One region of the Streptomyces sp. NBC_01176 genome, then DNA from elsewhere that is predicted to be linked to it. Evidence: riboswitches for the same ligand, from Rfam matches in the RefSeq annotation. Region 1 holds a riboswitch; each other region holds the start of a gene.
What was found. Region 1 has a riboswitch for cobalamin ahead of OG199_RS38635 (CbtB-domain containing protein). Riboswitches for the same ligand answer to the same signal wherever they lie in the genome.
Positions count from the first base shown of each region.

Region 1 (6,366 bases):
GTACAGCACGCCGTCGGACTCGCCGAAGTCGTGCACCACGGTCACCCCGCGGTGCTGCAGCGCGGCGGCCACCCGGGCCTCGCGCCGGAATCTCTCCCGCAGGACACCGGTGAAGGACGGGTCGTGGTGCGGGCTGAGGGGCTTGAGGCACTTCACGGCGACCTGTCGCCCCAGCGACTCGTCGCGGGCGCGCCACACCTCGCCCATGCCTCCCCGCCCGATCAGATCGAGCAGTCGGTACCGGCTCTGGAGCAGCCTGGTCTCCGCCATCTCGTGCGATCGCCCCCGTCGCTGCTCGCCGCGCCCTCCCCTGGCCCGTCCAGTATGGCGAGTTATCTGCCGACTTTGTACGGCACCCGGCGCGAGCGGGGGCGGCGCCGCGCCAGGGCGTGCAGCACGTGCGGGGACGGGTGGTGCCGGCGACGACGTACGGGGACGCAGCGCAGTACGGTGCCCGGGAAGCGCACCGCACGGGACGCTCGAACGGGCCGAGAAGGGCGGGACCGCCGCGGCATCGGGGCGTGCGCTCAGGGCGTTCAGACCGGTCACCCCCGAAACCTGACCCGGCTGGTGCCCGTCGAGTGCCCCGGACGTACCGGCAGGGCTGTCGGTCGTGGGTGCCAGAATCGGTGGCATGACGCTGTGCGACTACTTCTCCGCCGCTGACGATCAAACCGCCGTCGCCGTGGGGGAATCGCCCGGGGGTCCGGGCCCGGCCGCGCTGGACGTGGTCTCCCTGAAGGGCGTCGACCCGGTGGTCGCCCTCGCCCGGCTCGAGGCGATCGCGACGGACTGCGGCTATGAGGAGGCCGGTCGGCGCCCTCGGTCCGGGCAGCTGTTGTCCGAGCCGGACGGCGACGGCCCGCTCGTGTTCAGCCTGTCGGACACCCTGGTGGCGGCCCTCGCCACCGCGGCTCGAGGCGACCTCCGGCGCTTCGCGGAGTCGTGGTCCACGACCGACGAACTGCGGCAGAACCAGGTCGACGCCGAGACGGCGGCCGTCGCCCTGGAAGCCCTGGCCGGCCTGGCTCGACGCGCTCAGCCGGCCGGCCTGCGCCTGTACTGCTGGTGGGCGCTGTGAAAGGCCGGGCTTCCGCAGAGGCAGCTCAACGCCGTACCCGTGGCATCCCCAGCCCGATCCACGAGATGATCTCCCGCTGGATCTCGTTGTTGCCGCCACCGAAGGTGAAGATCACCGCCGACCGGTAGCCGCGTTCCAGTTCGCCGTGCAGGACGGCGCCCGCCGAGCCCTCCTTCAGGACACCCGGCACCGCGACGATCTCCATGAGCCAGGCGTACGCGTCCCGGCGCGCCTCGGAGCCGTACACCTTGACCGCGGAGGCGTCCTGCGGGGTGAGGGTGCCCTGCTGGACGGCGTTCACCATCTGCCAGTTCAGGAGCTTCATGGCGTCGAGCCGGGTGTGGGTCTGCGCGAGCCGGCGGCGCACCCAGGGGAGGTCGACGACCCGGCGGCCGTCGGCGAGCTTGGTCTCCATGGCCCAGCGCTGGACGTCGTGCAGGGCGCGGATCGCCATGGTGCCGTGGGCGGCGAGGGTGACGCGTTCGTGGTTGAGCTGGTTGGTGATCAGCCGCCAGCCCTTGTTCTCCTCACCGACCCGGCGGGAGACGGGGACGCGGATGTTCTCGTAGTAGCTGGCGGTGGTGTCGTGCGAGGCGAGGGTGTTGATGAGGGTGCAGGAGTAACCGGGGTCGGAGGTCGGTACGAGGAGCATGGTGATGCCCTTGTGGGGCGGGGCGTCCGGGTCGGTGCGGACGGCGAGCCACACCCAGTCGGCGGTGTCGCCGTTCGTCGTCCAGATCTTCTGCCCGTTGACCGTGTAGTGGCCGGTGGTCTCGTCGCCCTCGCGTACGGCCCGGGTCTTCAGCGCGGCCAGATCGGTGCCCGCGTCGGGCTCGCTGTAGCCGATCGCGAAGTCGATCTCGCCGGAGAGGATCCTGGGCAGGAAGTACCCCTTCTGCTCCTCGGTACCGAACTGCATGATCGTCGGGCCGACGGTGTTCAGCGCCATCAGGGGCAGCGGTACGCCCGCCTGGGCGGCCTCGTCGAAGAAGATGAACTGCTCCATGGGCGTGAGGCCGCTGCCGCCGTACTCCTTGGGCCAGCCCACACCGAGCCGGCCGTCCGCGCCGAGGCGGCGGATCGTCTCGCGGTAGAACCGCTTCTGCGCCGCCGGGTCGCCGTACCGGGCATAGGCGTTGTCGGGCACCAGCTCGGCGAAGTAGTCGCGCAGTTCGGTCCGCAACCGCTGCTGCTCCGGCGTGTATTCGAGATGCACGGCGCCTCCTGGCTCCCCAAGGCGGGACCTGACGGCGCACACCGTAGAACGTGTTCCAGAAATAGGGAATGGCGGTGACATGCGAGAGGGGGCGCCCAGCCGGGCGCCCCCTTCTGCCCGAGCCGTCAGTGGCAGGGGAACCCGAGGAGATGGCGGGCGTCGTGCACCCACTCGTGGACGTTCTCACCGGACACGAGGGAGGTGGCGCCCTGTTCGGCGCCGACGAAGTAGAGCAGGACCAGCATCAGGACACCGAAGAAGACCGCCCAGGGGACGATCGCACCGATCGGCAGCTTGGCGGGAACGGCGGTGGGGGTGGCGGTCGGCTGGGCGACGGACTGCGCCATGGGGCAGTACCTCCTGGGGAACTCGCGTCCCGTCTCGGTGGTGCACAGGACGACGGCCGCGGGTCTGACTTGCTCGACCTCCGCCGCCCCGGGGAGGGGTGGCGTGCGCTGGGCATACAGTGGCGCGACCGTGCCGGACTCCCACCGGACTTCCGCCGAACCGTCGTCAATATCATCCAGACCGTACCGCGAAGCCCGGGCCCGGCCAAGGGCGCGTGGCAGGAGCGCAGTTGCGCGCCGGGGCCGGTCAGCGGGGGCGGATTCCCGGTTCCGGCAGGGGACTTGGGCACGGGTGAACACGACAGCGCACGAGAGTGAACGTATGACGAGCCGAGTGATCTTGATCTCAGCCGCGATCGGCGCGGCGCTGCGGGAGGCCCGCTTCGACGAAGGGGGCCGGGTGGAGGCCGCGGGGCTGCGGCTCGCGCGGGCCGCCGCGGGCGCGGTACCCGGCGCGGAGCGGCTGTGGGTCTCCCCCAGCGTGCGGTGCCGCGAGACCGCTGACGCGCTGGGCCTGGACGCGGTGCTGGACGTACCGGAGCTGGCCGGTCTCGACGTGGGCCGATGGCGGGGCGCGACGCTGGAGGAGGTCAGCTCGAAGGAACCGGAGGCGGTGGCCCGGTGGCTGGCCGATCCTCGTGCGGCACCGCACGGCGGGGAGTCGGTGCGGGCGTTCTGCGACCGGGTGGCGGGCTGCCTCGACACGGCCGCGCAGGTGACGGGCCGGACCGTCGCCGTGGTGGAGCCGGAGGTGGTACGGGCCCTGGTGGTACGGGTGTTGGGCGCGCCGGAGTCGGCGTTCTGGCGGGTCGACGTACCGCCCCTGACCGCGACCGAGTTCAGCGGTCGCTCCGGACGCTGGAACGTACGCGTCGGACGGCCGCTCGCCCCGTCGACGGAAGCGGCCGGCTCAGACGGGTAGCAGGGTCGCGAGGAAGTCCGTGCAGGCCTGGGCGCACGCGCGACAGGCCCGTGCGCCGGCCTGCGCGCCGGGACACCGGTCGAAGACGTCCGCGCACTCACGGCAGACGGACCGGCACCACTCGACCTGGACACGGATGCCGGCCTCGCCCCGGGGGTGCTGCCCGTCCAGGACGAGGCAGGTCGCGTCGCACACCTCGGCGCACATGAGGCCCATACGCCGCGCGAGTTGCCGCACCTTGGGTCCGTCGGGATCCATGCAGCTCGCCCGCAGCGCGCAGGCGCGGGCGCACTCGACGCAGGCCTGTGCGCAGTCGAAGCGGTCTTCCAGGAAGCGGATCGGTTCCTGGAGGCGGGTCGGTTCCTGGAGGCGGCTCGGTTCCGGGAGGCTGACCGGTTCCGAGGAGCGGACCGGTCCCCGCTCGGGTGCCGGCGCGGTCGTCTGTTTCGCCTTCGTCTTCGTCGAGGTCACCCGGCGCGGGTAGCCCCCGGGAGTCGCGTCAAACCCCGCGTGGACGGCCGGCGCCGGGGCGCGGCTCACCGGCCCGCGGCGTCCGCCGCCTCCCGCGAGATCCGCTCGAACTGCGCGCCCATCGCCTCGGAGAGCGCATGGGCCGCCGAGAGCGGGCGGACCATGACCATCAGGTCGTCGATCCTGCCGTCCTCGTCGAAGTGCAGGAAGTCGCAGCCGTTGATCTCCTTGTCGCCCACCTTCGCCGTGAAGACCAGCGCGTGGTCACGGCCGTCGGCACCCGCGATCTCCCGTACGTAGCGGAAGTCGGTGAAGACGCGGGTGACCCCGCGCAGGATGGCCGCGGTGATCGCCTTGCCCGGGTACGGCTTGAAGGCGACGGGGCTGGTGAACACGACGTCGTCGGCCAGCAGCTCCTCGACCGCGGCGAGGTCTCCGGCCTCCACGGCCTTGCGGAAGGGGTGCATCGGGATCCCTGCTCTCATAGTCAACTAATTGAATAGGTGCGTAAGAGATTAGTCGCGGGGGTGTATGCCGTCTAGCCTTGGCCCATGGCATTGCGCAACGCGGTCCTCGCCGCGCTCCTGGAGGGTGAGGCGTCGGGATACGACCTGGCCAAGGAGTTCGACGCCTCGGTGGCCAACTTCTGGATGGCGACCCCGCAGCAGCTCTACCGGGAACTCGAGCGGATGACGTCCGAGGGGCTCATCGAGGCCCGGCTGGTGCGGCAGGAGCGACGCCCGAACAAGCGGGTCTTCTCCCTCACCGCGGCGGGACGCGTCGCCCTGCGCGAATTCACCGCCGACCCTCCGAAACCCACCGCCATCCGCGACGAACTGCTGGTCAAGGTCCAGTCCGTCGACGCGGGCGACGACGCGGCCGTACGGGCGGCGATCGCCGAGCGCCTGGAGTGGGCGCGCGCCAAGCTGGCCCGCTACGAGCGGCTGCGCGCGCGACTGCTGGACGGGCGCACCGAGGACGAGTTCCTGGCCCGCGCGGAGCGTGTGGGCCCCTATCTCACCCTGATGCGGGGGCGCTCCTTCGAGGAGGAGAACATCCGGTGGGCGGAACGGGCCCTGGACATCCTGGAGCGGCGGGCCGCGGTGCGCCCCTAAAAGAGCGCCTTGTCCCGTCGGGTGCGTTCGGCAGACGTTTGGTCAGCGGAATGGGCTGGGACCGCCGAGGCCAGAGTCGTGGTGCGGAATCCGCGTGAACCAGGTGGTCGACGCGCTGGTGATGCGATGTTCTTCCGCCGCGCCCGTGACCAACAGCCGGATGCGCTACATCACAGGCTGAAACCCAGTGGCTTGCGAATGCACCGGGGAGCGGATGAGGTTCGCGCCGTGGGCGTGCGGGGAGGAGGAGTGGCGTCGGCTCGGGTGTCGGAGAGCTAGGGTCGCTTCGGTGACCTGCTTGGCGAGTTGAGGGGTTGTCCGTGGCAGAGCTTGTCCGTCGGCAGCACGTGGATGCCTACGTGGGGTACCACGCTTTCGGGCTCCAGGAGAGCGACGACGCAGACCTGCCGGTTCCCTTCCCGGACGACTTCGACTTCGACGTCTTTCTCAGCGCCCGTCCCGGGCGGCTGGACATCACCAGCGGCGGCCACACGCACACCGCCGCAGTCAGCGTGGAAGTGTGGGACGGCCCCCCGCCCGAGCAGGACCTGTCTGACTGGGACGAGCAGGCCGAGGCCGATTTCGAGTCCATCAGCGGTGAGGTCGCCGTGTGGTCCATGCACACAGGCCGCAGCGACGAGCTCATTACGCTGGCGGACTCCGGCGGTTCGTGGCGGGTGCGCGTCAGCTGCGTCGGCCGGGCCGCCGCAGCCGCTCTGTCGGAGGGCGAGGGCACCGGGCTGGGTGTCGAACGCTACCTGGTGCGGTTCTGGCCCGCCCAGCCGTGAACGGACCCCGCCGACAGCGGGCGCCGGTCGGGGATCGCCGGAGATCCGTCCCGCAGGTCCCAGGACCGGGGGCGGGTGAGCTCCTGCCACTCGTCCCGGAGCAGGGCCAGCACCGCTACGTCGTGCCGGCGGCCCCGGTGCAGGCAGGCGGAGCGGCGCACCCCCTCCTGGACGAACCCCGCCCTGGCCAGGGCGCCGAGGGCCCCGGTATTGGTGGTGTGGGTGACCGCCTGGACGCGGTGCATGGGCAGTTCACCGAAGGCGAGGTCGACCAGCGCGTCGACGGCGTCCGCGCCATGGCCCCGGCCCCGGTGGCCGGGGTCCAGGAGCAGCATGATCTCGGCTGTGCCGTCGACCATGTCCTGGTCCGTCAGGGCGATGTGGCCGATCGGTGTGCCGTCGGGGAGCAGGACGAGGAAGTCGTCG
Region 1 covers NZ_CP108600.1:8,875,138-8,881,503, reverse strand. Annotated here, with positions in the region: gene OG199_RS38650 (tetratricopeptide repeat protein) at 1-270, opposite strand, end outside; gene OG199_RS38645 (hypothetical protein) at 635-1,081, shown strand; gene OG199_RS38640 (acyl-CoA dehydrogenase family protein) at 1,107-2,297, opposite strand; gene OG199_RS38635 (CbtB-domain containing protein) at 2,423-2,644, opposite strand; cobalamin riboswitch at 2,681-2,824, opposite strand; gene OG199_RS38630 (histidine phosphatase family protein) at 2,967-3,566, shown strand; gene OG199_RS38625 (ferredoxin) at 3,555-4,037, opposite strand; gene OG199_RS38620 (nuclear transport factor 2 family protein) at 4,103-4,504, opposite strand; gene OG199_RS38615 (PadR family transcriptional regulator) at 4,589-5,152, shown strand; gene OG199_RS38610 (hypothetical protein) at 5,473-5,940, shown strand; gene OG199_RS38605 (GNAT family protein) at 5,907-6,366, opposite strand, start outside.

Region 2 (6,366 bases), 1.6 Mb from region 1:
GGAACGGGAGACGGGCCGCCGTCCGGTGATCTACACGACCGCCCACTGGTGGGACACCTGCACCGGGGACAGCCGCGCCTTCGCCGCGGACCACCCCCTCTGGCTGGCCCGCTACGACACCCCGGACGCGGGCGCCCTGCCGGGCGGCTGGTCGTCCTGGACGTTCTGGCAGTACGACAACAACGGGACCCTGCCGGGTGACCAGAATCTCTTCCACGGATCCATGGCCCGGCTGAAAAGGCTCGCGAAGGGCTAGCGGAGCCCGATATTCCGCCTTCGTTCGAACCACGGGCCACCCCTCCGCCAACCACACCGGCGCAAGCGGAGGGGCGATCCGTGGTTCGATACACCCCTAAGCCCGCCTCAGTTCATCTTCCGTTCACTCAGGTTGCCTACGGTCCACCTGCCACTGACGTCAAACAGAAGCCTGGGTAAATGGAACACATCACGCTCCTCCTCGGAATCGTGATCGTCACCGCTCTCGTGTTCGATTTCACGAACGGTTTCCACGACACTGCCAACGCGATGGCGACGACCATCTCGACCGGCGCTCTGAAGCCCAAGACGGCGGTGGCCATGTCCGCCGTGCTGAATCTCGTCGGTGCGTTCCTCTCCGTGGAGGTCGCCAAGACGATCTCCGGCGGTCTCATCAACGAAGAGGGCATACGCACCGAAGTGATCTTCGCGGCGCTCGTCGGCGCCATCCTCTGGAATCTGCTGACCTGGCTCCTGGGTCTGCCCTCCAGCTCCTCCCACGCACTGTTCGGCGGCCTGATCGGCGCCGCGGTCATGTCGGCCGGCTGGTCGTCGGTGAACGGCTCGACCGTCGTCACCAAGGTGCTGCTCCCCGCGGTCGCCGCGCCCATCGTGGCCGGACTCGCCGCGATGCTCGCCACCCGGCTGACGTACCGGATCGGCGACCGCGCCGACCAGAAGGCGACCGCCAAGGGCTACCGCGCCGGCCAGATCGCCTCGGCCGGCCTGGTCTCGCTGGCGCACGGCACGAACGACGCGCAGAAGACGATGGGCATCATCACCCTCGCCCTGGTCACCGGTGGTGTGATCGCCCCCGGCTCGAACCCTCCCACCTGGGTCATCGTCTCGGCCGGTACCGCCATCGCGCTCGGCACCTACCTGGGCGGCTGGCGCATCATCCGCACGATGGGCAAGGGTCTGACCGACCTCGCGCCGCAGCAGGGCTTCGCCGCCCAGACCAGCGCCGCGACGGCCATCCTGGCCTCCTCGCACATCGGCTTCTCCCTCTCCACCACCCAGGTCTGCTCGGGTGCCGTGATGGGCTCGGGCCTCGGCCGCAAGGGCGGTGTCGTCCGCTGGTCGACCGCGACCCGGATGTTCGTCGCCTGGGGCCTGACCCTGCCGGCCGCCGGTCTGGCCGGTGCCGCCGCCGAGTTCCTGACCAAGCAGGGCACCTGGGGCATCGTGCTCACCGGCGCGCTGCTGGTCGTCGGCGCCGGCGTCATCTGGAGGCTGTCCCGCCGTCAGCCGGTCACCGTCGACAACGTCAACGAGGCCGCCGCCGAGCCGGCCGGCATCGTCACCACCGCGATGGCCGCGGTCACCCCGCCCCCCGCGGGCCCCGTCACCGGAGACCTGTCCGGTGAACTGAAGACCACCATCCCGTCCCCGGACGCGGAGCCCACCCGCCCGGCCACGGTGTAAGGACAGAACAGCATGAACATCGACTGGGCAGCCCTCGGCTCCGTCTTCGGAGTCAGCCTCGTGGTCACCGTGGCCCTCGTCGGCCTCTTCACCCTCGGCATCGTCGGTCTCACCAAGCGCGAGTCCGCGTCCGCCCAGGGCGGTTCGGCCGCTCTCGCGGTCACCGGCGCGTACATCTGCTTCGCCGCGTGCGCGGCGGCGGTGGCGTACGGGATCTTCCTCATCGTCGGCAAGTGACCGCGCACGGGTGACCGTGCCCCGGCAAACAGCCTGAAACGGGCATCACTTCACGTGGGGTGCGGGACGGATCGCCGTCCCGCACCCCACGCGTATGCCGTCCCGCACCCCACGCGCACGTCCACCCCCGCCCCGCGCCATGTGGGCCTTCGCACACTCTCCCCTCGCAGGTCAACGGCAAGTTGACGGGTCCTGCAACCCGTGGTGGACTGCCGGAGCCAAGTACGGCGACAGAAGAGGAAGCCGGTGTGAATCCGGCGCGGTCCCGCCACTGTGACCGGGGAAGGAACTCCCCGGGAGCCAGGAACTCTCACCGCCGGTCTCGTCGAACCAGGGCGCGGACACCCTGAGTGAGGACATATCGCCATGCGCGGCTGCCCGTTGCGGGTCTTGATGAGTACGAGGGTTCCACTTCACCCCACGGCGGGCTGACCCCGTGCGTGCCGATCGCGTCTTCGCGTACGGCGCCGCCACCGGCCTTCTCGGCGACCTGCTGCTCGGCGATCCCCACCGGGGTCATCCGGTCGCCGCGTTCGGGCGGACCGCGGCAGCCGTGGAGCGGATGCTGTGGCGGGACCACCGCGGATGGGGAGCGCTGCACACAGCCGTCTGCGTCGGGGGCGCCGGCGCGCTCGCCGCGCTCGCGAGCCGTTGCGTACGTCGTTCCCGTCCCGCCTCCATCGCCCTGACCGCCGCGGCCACTTGGGCCGTCCTCGGGGGCACCTCCCTCGGGCGCGAGGCGCGGGCCATCGGGGCCGCGCTCGACGCCGGTGACGTCGGGGCCGCCCGCGCGCGGCTGCCGCACCTGTGCGGACGCGACCCCCAGGCACTGGACCGCGACGGCATCGCGCGCGCCGTCGTCGAGTCCGTCGCCGAGAACACCTCCGACGCCGTGGTGGGCGCCCTGGTGTGGGGAGCGGTCGGCGGTGTGCCCGCACTGGTCGCGTTCCGCGCCGTGAACACGCTCGACGCCATGGTCGGGCACAGATCCGCCAGGTACCTGCGCTACGGCTGGGCCTCCGCCCGCCTCGACGACGTCGCGGGCTGGCCGGGAGCACGGCTGACCGCGGCGCTCGCCACCGTCGCCGGCGACGACCCGCGCGGGGCGGCGCGCGCCTGGCGCACCGACGCCCGCCGGCACCCGAGCCCCAACGCCGGGCCCGTGGAGGCCTCGTTCGCCGGATCGCTCGGGGTGCGGCTCGGCGGGACCCTCTCGTACGCCGGCCGCGTCGAGCACCGGCCCGTCCTCAACGACGGTGGGCGTGCCGTGCGCGTCGGCGACATCGAACGGGCCGTACGGCTGTCGCGGCGCGTCGGCTGGCTCGCCCTCGGCGTGAGCGCCGCGGGACGACTGCTGGCCGGACGGCTGCTCACCAAGGGACCTCTCACGAAGGGGCGTACGACATGAGTGGCGGTCTCCTCGTCGCCGGGACCACCTCCGACGCCGGCAAGAGCGTCGTGACCGCCGGGATCTGCCGGTGGCTGGTGCGGCAGGGCGTCAAGGTCGCGCCCTTCAAGGCGCAGAACATGTCCCTGAACTCCTTCGTGACCCGCGAGGGCGCGGAGATCGGGCGCGCGCAGGCCATGCAGGCGCAGGCCGCCCAGGTGGAACCGACCGCGCTCATGAACCCCGTCCTGCTCAAGCCGGGCAGCGACCGGAGCAGTCAGGTCGTGCTCATGGGCAGGCCGGTGGGCGAGATGAGCGCCCGCGGCTACCACGGCGGCCGGCAGCAACAGCTCCTGGGCACCGTGCTGGACTGCCTCGCCGAGTTGCGGGGCACGTATGACGCGGTGATCTGTGAGGGGGCCGGCAGTCCTGCCGAGATCAATCTGCGGCGCACCGACATCGTGAACATGGGGATCGCGCGCAACGCGCGGCTGCCCGTGCTCGTCGTCGGCGACATCGACCGCGGAGGCGTGTTCGCCTCGTTCTTCGGGACGGTCGCGCTGCTGTCCCGCGAGGACCAGGAGTTCGTCGCCGGGTTCCTGGTCAACAAGTTCCGTGGCGACGTGTCCCTGCTGGAACCCGGGCTCGACATGTTGAAGGACCTCACCGGACGCCGTACGTACGGAGTCCTGCCCTTCCGGCACGGCCTCGGGATCGACGAGGAGGACGGCCTGCGTGTGTCGCTGCGCGGTGCCGTGCGGGAGTCGGCGGTCGCCGAACCCGCCGGCGAGGACGTCCTGCGCGTCGCCGTCTGCGCGGTCCCGCTGATGTCCAACTTCACGGACGTGGACGCGCTGGCCGCCGAACCCGGCGTCGTCGTGCGGTTCGTGGACCGGGCCGCGGAACTGGCCGACGCCGACCTGGTCGTCGTGCCCGGGACCCGGGGCACCGTGAAGGCGCTGGCGTGGCTGCGCGAGCGGGGCCTCGCGGACGCGCTCGCCCGGCGGGCCGCCGAGGGCCGCCCGGTGCTGGGGATCTGCGGCGGCTTCCAGCTCCTCGGGGACCACATCGAGGACGAGGTCGAGTCGCGGGCCGGCCAGGTCGACGGGCTCGGACTCCTCCCCGTCCGCGTGCGGTTCGCGCGCGAGAAGACCCTCGGCCGCCCGGCCGGCGAGGCGCTCGGCGAACACGTCGAGGGGTACGAGATCCATCACGGCGTCGCCGAAGTGACCGGTGGCGAGCCCTTCTTGGACGGGTGCCGCGTGGGTGCCGTCTGGGGCACCCACTGGCACGGCTCGCTGGAGTCGGACGGCTTCCGGCGTGCCTTTCTGCGCGAGGTGGCGGCCGCCGCGGGCCGCCGCTTCGTACCGGCCGCCGACACGTCGTTCGGGGCGCTGCGCGAGGAGCAGCTCGACCGGCTCGGCGATCTGATCGAGGAACACGCGGACACGGACGCGCTGTGGCGGCTCATCGAGTCGGGCGCGCCGCAAGGACTGCCTTTCATTCCACCGGGAGCGCCCGCATGAGCACAGTGTTGTTGTTGTCGACCGCCGACACCGATCTGCTGGCGGCCCGGGCCTCCGGCGCCTCGTACCGGATCGGCAACCCGACCCGGGTGGAGGTGGGCGAGGAGCTCCCCCGGCTCGTCGAGGGCGCGGACGTCGCCGTCGTCCGGCTGCTGGGCGGCAAGCGTGCCTGGGAGGACGGGCTCGCCGTCCTCAAGGCGTCCGCTGTCCCGACCGTCCTCCTCGGCGGCGAGACCGTCCCCGACGCCGAGCTGATGGCCGAGTCGTCGGTGCCGGCCGGTGTGGTGGCCGAGGCGCTGCGCTATCTGGTCGAGGGCGGTCCCGAGAACCTCACCGAGCTGGCCCGGTTCCTCTCCGACACCGTGCTGCTCACCGGCGAGGGCTTCGAGGAGCCGCGCAGGATGCCCGAGTACGGCGTCCACGGCGAGCGCCCCTTCGTCGAGGGCCGCCCGACCGTCGGTGTGCTCTTCTACCGCGCCCACCAACTGGCCGGCAACACGGCCTTCGTCGACACGCTGTGCGACGCGGTCGAGGCACGCGGCGCCAACGCCCTTGCCGTGTACTGCGGTTCACTGCGCGGCGCCGACAGCGGCCTGTACGAGATCCTCGGCAGAGCCGACACGCTGGTCGCCACCGTGCTCGCGGCGGGCGGCACGCACGCCTCGGAGGCGTCCGCGGGCGGCGACGACGAGGCCTGGGACATCGGCGCGCTCGCCGACCTCGACGTCCCCGTGCTGCAAGGGCTCTGCCTGACCTCGTCGAAGCGGGCCTGGGAGGAGTCGGACGCCGCCCTCTCCCCCATGGACGCGGCGATGCAGGTCGCCATCCCTGAGTTCGACGGGCGGCTCATCACCGTGCCGTTCTCCTTCAAGGAACAGGGCCCCGACGAGGTCCCGGTGTACGTGGCCGATCCCGAGCGGTCCGCGCGCGTCGCCGGAATCGCCGTACGGCACGCGCGGTTGAGGCACAAGCCGAACGCGGAGAAGAAGCTCGCGCTCGTCTTCACCGCGTACCCGACCAAGCACTCACGGGTCGGCAACGCGGTGGGCCTCGACACACCCGCCTCGGCCGTACGGGTGCTGGACGCGCTGCGGGACGCCGGGTACACCCTCACCGACTACCCCGACAACGGCGACGAGTTGATCCACCGTCTCATCGCCGCCGGTGGCCATGACGTCGAATGGCTCACGGAGGAGCAGCTGGCCGCCGCACCGGCGCGGGTGCCGCTCGCCGACTACCGCGCGTGGTTCGACCGGCTCGACCCCGGGCTTCGGGGCGGCATGCTGGAGGCGTGGGGCGAGCCGCCGGGCAACCTGTACGTGGACGGCGACGACATCGTGCTGGCGTCCCTGCGGTTCGGGAACGTCGTCGTGATGATCCAGCCGCCCCGCGGCTTCGGCGAGAACCCGATCGCGATCTACCACGACCCGGACATGCCGCCGTCGCACCACTACATGGCGGCCTACCGCTGGCTGGAGAACAGTTTCGGCGCGGACGCCGTCGTGCACATGGGCAAGCACGGCACGATGGAGTGGC
Region 2 covers NZ_CP108600.1:7,293,012-7,299,377, reverse strand. Annotated here, with positions in the region: gene OG199_RS31600 (lysozyme) at 1-256, shown strand, start outside; gene OG199_RS31595 (inorganic phosphate transporter) at 436-1,680, shown strand; gene OG199_RS31590 (hypothetical protein) at 1,693-1,917, shown strand; cobalamin riboswitch at 2,105-2,248, shown strand; gene OG199_RS31585 (cobalamin biosynthesis protein) at 2,354-3,325, shown strand; gene OG199_RS31580 (cobyric acid synthase) at 3,322-4,830, shown strand; gene cobN (cobaltochelatase subunit CobN) at 4,827-6,366, shown strand, end outside.
Region 2: linked by a shared signal. The riboswitch ahead of OG199_RS31585 (cobalamin biosynthesis protein) and the one ahead of OG199_RS38635 (CbtB-domain containing protein) in region 1 are both predicted to bind cobalamin.

Region 3 (6,366 bases), 5.1 Mb from region 1:
CTTCTACTGGTACCAGATGCTGTGGGTGCTCCTCTCGACCGTCCTCACCGTGACCGCGTACCAGCTGTGGCAGCGTGACCAGCGCGCCCGCGCCACCACGAAGGGCGGTGCCGACGCATGAACGACGGCGTGAACGGCGTGGCACTCACCGTCTTCATCATCTTCTTCGTGGCCGTCACGGTCATGGGCTTCCTGGCCGCGCGCTGGCGCAAGGCCGACAACGAGCACAGCCTCGACGAATGGGGCCTGGGCGGACGGTCGTTCGGCACCTGGGTCACCTGGTTCCTGCTCGGCGGCGACCTCTACACGGCGTACACCTTCGTCGCCGTACCGGCCGCCATCTACGCGGCGGGCGCGGCCGGCTTCTTCGCCGTGCCGTACACGATCCTGGTCTACCCCCTGGTCTTCACGTTCCTGCCCCGCCTGTGGTCCGTCTCGCACAAGCACGGCTATGTGACGACGTCGGACTTCGTACGCGGGCGCTTCGGCTCCAAGGGTCTGTCCCTCGCCGTGGCCGTCACCGGCATCCTCGCGACCATGCCGTACATCGCGCTCCAACTGGTGGGCATCCAGGCCGTGCTGGACGTGATGGGCGTCGGCGGCGGCGAGAACACGAACTGGTTCGTCAAGGACCTCCCGCTGCTCATCGCCTTCGGCGTACTGGCCGCGTACACCTACTCCTCGGGCCTGCGCGCCCCCGCCCTGATCGCGTTCGTGAAGGACACCCTGATCTACATCGTGATCGCGGTGGCCATCATCTACATCCCGATCAAGCTGGGCGGGTTCGACGAGATCTTCCACTCGGCGAGCGAGAAGTACGCCGCGGCCGGCGCGGGCGGGATCGTACCGGCCCAGGCCGGGCAGTGGACCTACGCCACCCTGGCGCTCGGCTCCGCGCTCGCCCTGTTCATGTACCCGCACTCGATCACCGCGACGCTGTCCAGCCGCAGCCGTGAGGTGATCCGGCGCAACACCACGATCCTGCCGCTCTACTCCCTGATGCTGGGCCTGCTCGCCCTGCTCGGCTTCATGGCGATCGCGGCCGGCGTGAAGGTCACCAACGGCCAGCTCGCCATCCCGCAGCTCTTCGAGGACATGTTCCCGGACTGGTTCGCGGGGGTGGCCTTCGCCGCGATCGGCATCGGAGCGCTCGTCCCCGCGGCCATCATGTCCATCGCGGCCGCGAACCTCTTCACCCGCAACATCTACAAGGACTTCATCAAGCCGGACGCGACCCCGCAGCAGGAGACGAAGGTCTCCAAGCTGGTCTCGCTCCTGGTGAAGGTGGGCGCGCTGGTCTTCGTCCTGACGATGGACAAGACGGTCGCCATCAACTTCCAGCTCCTGGGCGGCATCTGGATCCTGCAGACCTTCCCGGCCCTGGTCGGCGGTCTGTTCACCCGCTGGTTCCACCGCTGGGCGCTGCTCGGCGGCTGGGCGGTCGGCATGCTCTACGGCACGCTCGCCGCCTACGGGGTCGCCTCACCGACGCAAGCGCACTTCGGCGGCAGCTCGAAGGAGATCCCGGGGATCGGGGAGATCGGATACATCGGCCTGACGGCGTTCGTCATGAACGTGGTGGTCTCCGTCGTCCTCACCTTCGCCCTGCGGGCCTTCAAGGCGCCCGACGGCGTGGACGAGACGTCACCCGCGGACTACACGGCGGACGCCGGCGACCCGGGAGTCCAGGTCGAACTGCCCCCCGCCACCGCGGAGGCGGGCCACTAGGGCCTGCCGGACGTCGCGAGGCAGGCGGGACCTCCGCGACACGTCCTGGACCGCGTCCGACGGTTCCCGTCGGGCGGGAACGGCCGGGCGCGCCCCGGGACAGCGCAGCGGCGAGCGGGCCGTCGGAGGAAAATCCGGCGGCCCGTCGCCGTGTCCCTGATGCACACTCCCGGCATGGACATCGTCATCAGGCCGGCGCGGCCGGAGGAGTACCCCGGCGTCGGCGAGATCACCGTGCGGACCTATCTCGGGGACGGGCTGCTCGACTACGGGGAGAGCGACCCGTATCTCGGAGAGCTGCGGGACGTCGCGAAGCGGGCCGCCGCGGCCGAGGTGCTCGTCGCGGTCGAGGGGGAACGGATCCTCGGCGGCGTGACGTTCGTCCCCCGGGGCGGGCCCATGGCCGACATCGCGCGGCCCGGCGAGGCCGAGATCCGGATGCTCGCCGTCGCCCGCGAGGCCCGCGGCCGGGGTGCGGGAACGGCCCTCGTGGGCGCCTGCGTCGACCGCGCACGGGCCACCGGGGGCTGCGCGCGCGTGGTGCTGTCCACCCAGCGCACCATGCGCGCCGCCCACCGCCTCTACGAACGCCTCGGCTTCACCCGCACCCCCGAGCGCGACTGGAACCCGGTTCCGCACCTCGACGACATCTTCCTCCTCACCTACGAGTTGACCCTCGGGCACACTCCGTAGCGCCCCCCGAAGCCGACACGGCACAACATGTGGGGGTGCTTCCTCAGCCCGGCACTAGATGTATGCTCATGCTCGCTGTCGTCGCAGGGGAATCCGGTGCGAATCCGGAACTGTCCCGCAACGGTGTACTTGTGCGCATTCGCGCACGGGCTTCAGTCCGAGGACCTGCCGACAGCGTGCCCCGGCCAGCCGGCCGGGCGCCGACGACGTCCGGGCCTCGTGGAATGGGCCGGTGGACGCACGCGTACCCGTAACGGAGTCGCGTGTCCCGCTGCCCTCCGCCAGGCCCCGTGCCGAGCGAGGGAGAGCCCCAAGTGACCATCGCGCCAGCCGACCCGGTTTCAGTTTCCGCCCAGCAGGCCCCGGTGGAAGCGGAGTCCGCGCAGCGGGCCCCGGTGGAGACGGACGGTCCCGGTACCACGCTGCTGCGTACCCTGACCGACTTCACCGCCGACCTCCCCGGCGCCGACCCGGGCCGGGTCGCCGCCGCCGCCCTGCGCGGCCGGTCCACGCACGCGGACGACGCGGAGCTGCGCGAGCTGGCCACCGAGGCGGCCGCGGGCCTCATCTCCGAGGACCCCGTGTACTCGCGGCTGGCCGCCAGGCTGCTGACGGTCGGCATCGCGGAGGAGGCCGCCTCGCAGGGCGTCACGACGTTCTCCGAGTCCATCACCACGGGCCGGCGCGAGGGTCTGATCGCCGACCGCACGGCCGACTTCGTCGATCTGCACGCGGCCCGGCTGGACGCGCTGATCGACACCGCGGGCGACGACCGCTTCGGCTATTTCGGCCTGCGCACCCTGCACAGCCGCTACCTGCTCCGGCACCCGATCACCCGCAAGGTCATCGAGACCCCCCAGCACTTCATGCTCCGGGTGGCGTCCGGCCTCGCGGAGGACGACACGGCCCGGTCGGTCGACGAAGTGGCCGCGCTCTACGGCCTGATGAGCCGGCTGGACTACCTCCCCTCCTCCCCCACGCTCTTCAACTCCGGTACGCGGCACCCGCAGATGTCGTCCTGCTACCTCCTCGACTCCCCGCTGGACGAGCTCGACTCCATCTACGACCGCTACCACCAGGTCGCGCGCCTGTCGAAGCACGCGGGCGGCATCGGGCTGTCCTACTCCCGCATCCGCTCCCGCGGTTCACTGATCCGCGGCACGAACGGGCACTCCAACGGGATCGTCCCGTTCCTGAAGACCCTCGACGCCTCGGTCGCCGCGGTGAACCAGGGCGGCCGGCGCAAGGGCGCCGCCGCGGTCTACCTGGAGACCTGGCACTCCGACATCGAGGAGTTCCTGGAACTGCGGGACAACACCGGCGAGGACGCCCGGCGTACGCACAACCTGAACCTCGCGCACTGGATCCCGGACGAGTTCATGCGCCGGGTCGACGCCGACGCGCAGTGGTCCCTCTTCTCCCCCTCCGACGTGCCCGGTCTGGTCGACCTGTGGGGCGCCGAGTTCGACGCGGCGTACCGCGCGGCGGAGGCGAAGGGCCTGGCGAAGAAGACCATCCCGGCCCGTGACCTCTACGGCCGCATGATGCGCACCCTGGCGCAGACCGGCAACGGCTGGATGACCTTCAAGGACGCCGCCAACCGCACGGCCAACCAGACGGCGGAGCCGGGCCACACCGTGCACTCCTCGAACCTGTGCACCGAGATCCTGGAGGTCACGGACGACGGGGAGACGGCCGTCTGCAACCTCGGCTCGGTCAACCTCGGCGCGTTCGTCGACACGACGACCGGTGACCTCGACTGGGCACGGCTGGACGAGACGGTCCGTACCGCCGTCACCTTCCTCGACCGTGTCGTCGACATCAACTTCTACCCGACCGAGCAGGCGGGCCGGTCGAACGCCAAGTGGCGCCCCGTCGGCCTCGGCGCGATGGGCCTCCAGGACGTCTTCTTCAAGCTGCGTCTGCCCTTCGACTCGCCCGCCGCCCGCGCGCTCTCCACCCGCATCGCCGAGCGCATCATGCTCGCCGCCTACGAGGCCTCCGCCGACCTCGCCGAGCGCAACGGTCCGCTGCCGGCCTGGGAGAAGACCCGTACCGCCCGCGGTGTGCTGCACCCCGACCACTTCGCCGTCGAGCTGAACTGGCCGGAGCGCTGGGCGGCGCTGCGGGAGCGCATCGCCGCGGTCGGCATGCGCAACTCGCTCCTGCTCGCCATCGCCCCCACCGCGACGATCGCGTCCATCGCGGGCGTGTACGAGTGCATCGAGCCGCAGGTCTCGAACCTCTTCAAGCGCGAGACGCTGTCCGGTGAGTTCCTCCAGGTCAACTCCTACCTGGTGGCCGAGCTGAAGAAGCTCGGGGTGTGGGACGCGCAGACCCGGGAGGCGCTGCGCGAGTCGAACGGCTCGGTGCAGGGCTTCACCTGGGTGCCGCAGGACGTCCGCGACCTGTACCGCACGGCGTGGGAGATCCCGCAGCGCGGCCTCATCGACATGGCCGCGGCCCGCACCCCGTTCCTGGACCAGGCCCAGTCGCTGAACCTCTTCCTGGAGACGCCGACCATCGGCAAGCTCTCCTCGATGTACGCGTACGCGTGGAAGTCGGGCCTGAAGACGACGTACTACCTGCGCTCGCGTCCGGCGACCCGTATCGCCCGTGCCGCCCAGGCGCAGGCCCAGCCCGAGAAGACCATCCCCCTCCAGCAGGTCGCCGACCCCGACGCCGTCGCCTGCTCCCTGGAGAACCCCGAGTCCTGCGAGGCCTGTCAGTAATGAGCTCCACCGAGAAGAACCTGCTCGACCCGGGCTTCGAACTCACCCTGCGTCCCATGCGCTACCCGGACTTCTACGAGCGCTACCGGGACGCCATCAAGAACACCTGGACCGTCGAGGAGGTCGACCTCCACTCGGACGTCGCCGACCTGGCGAAGCTGTCCGAGGGCGAGCAGCACATGATCGGCCGGCTGGTCGCGTTCTTCGCGACGGGCGACTCGATCGTGGCGAACAACCTCGTCCTGACGCTGTACAAGCACATCAACTCCCCCGAGGCGCGCCTCTACCTCTCGCGCCAGCTGTTCGAGGAGGCCGTGCACGTCCAGTTCTATCTGACCCTGCTGGACACCTATCTGCCCGACCCGGAGGACAGGACGGCGGCCTTCGCGGCCGTCGAGAACATCCCCTCCATCCGGGAGAAGGCCGAGTTCTGCTTCAAGTGGATGGACTCGGTGGAGAAGCTGGACCGCCTGGAGACCAAGGCCGACCGGCGCCGCTTCCTGCTGAACCTCATCTGCTTCGCCGCGTGCATCGAGGGCCTCTTCTTCTACGGAGCCTTCGCCTACGTCTACTGGTTCCGCAGCCGGGGTCTGCTGCACGGTCTGGCGACGGGCACCAACTGGGTGTTCCGCGACGAGACGATGCACATGTCCTTCGCCTTCGAGGTCGTCGACACCGTCCGCAAGGAGGAGCCCGAGCTCTTCGACGACCAGCTCCAGCAGCAGGTCACCGACATGCTGCGGGAAGCCGTGGAGGCCGAGCTGCAGTTCGGGCGCGACCTGTGCGGTGAAGGGCTGCCGGGCATGAACACCGAGTCGATGCGCCAGTATCTGGAGTGCGTCGCCGACCAGCGCCTCCAGCGTCTCGGTTTCGCCCCGGTCTACGGCTCCGAGAACCCCTTCTCCTTCATGGAGCTCCAGGGCGTCCAGGAACTGACCAACTTCTTCGAGCGCCGTCCTTCGGCGTACCAGGTCGCCGTGGAGGGCTCGGTCGGCTTCGACGAGGAGTTCTGACCGCTCCTGAACGGGCCTTCGGGTGACGGGGCCGGGCCGCGTGCGCGGCCCGGCTTCGTCACGTCCGCCCCCAGCCACGCCAATCCCCGTTCCAATCCCCGCCTATGGAGCGGCAAAGTTCTTCGGGCGTGACTGTTCGTGTGCCGTCCGTCCCGGTTACGTTCTGGCCGTCCCGCCGTGCCACGCACCGTGGCATCCCT
Region 3 covers NZ_CP108600.1:3,733,637-3,740,002, forward strand. Annotated here, with positions in the region: gene OG199_RS15865 (DUF3311 domain-containing protein) at 1-121, shown strand, start outside; gene mctP (monocarboxylate uptake permease MctP) at 118-1,728, shown strand; gene OG199_RS15875 (GNAT family N-acetyltransferase) at 1,903-2,421, shown strand; cobalamin riboswitch at 2,454-2,609, shown strand; gene OG199_RS15880 (ribonucleoside-diphosphate reductase subunit alpha) at 2,736-5,153, shown strand; gene OG199_RS15885 (ribonucleotide-diphosphate reductase subunit beta) at 5,153-6,166, shown strand.
Region 3: linked by a shared signal. The riboswitch ahead of OG199_RS15880 (ribonucleoside-diphosphate reductase subunit alpha) and the one ahead of OG199_RS38635 (CbtB-domain containing protein) in region 1 are both predicted to bind cobalamin.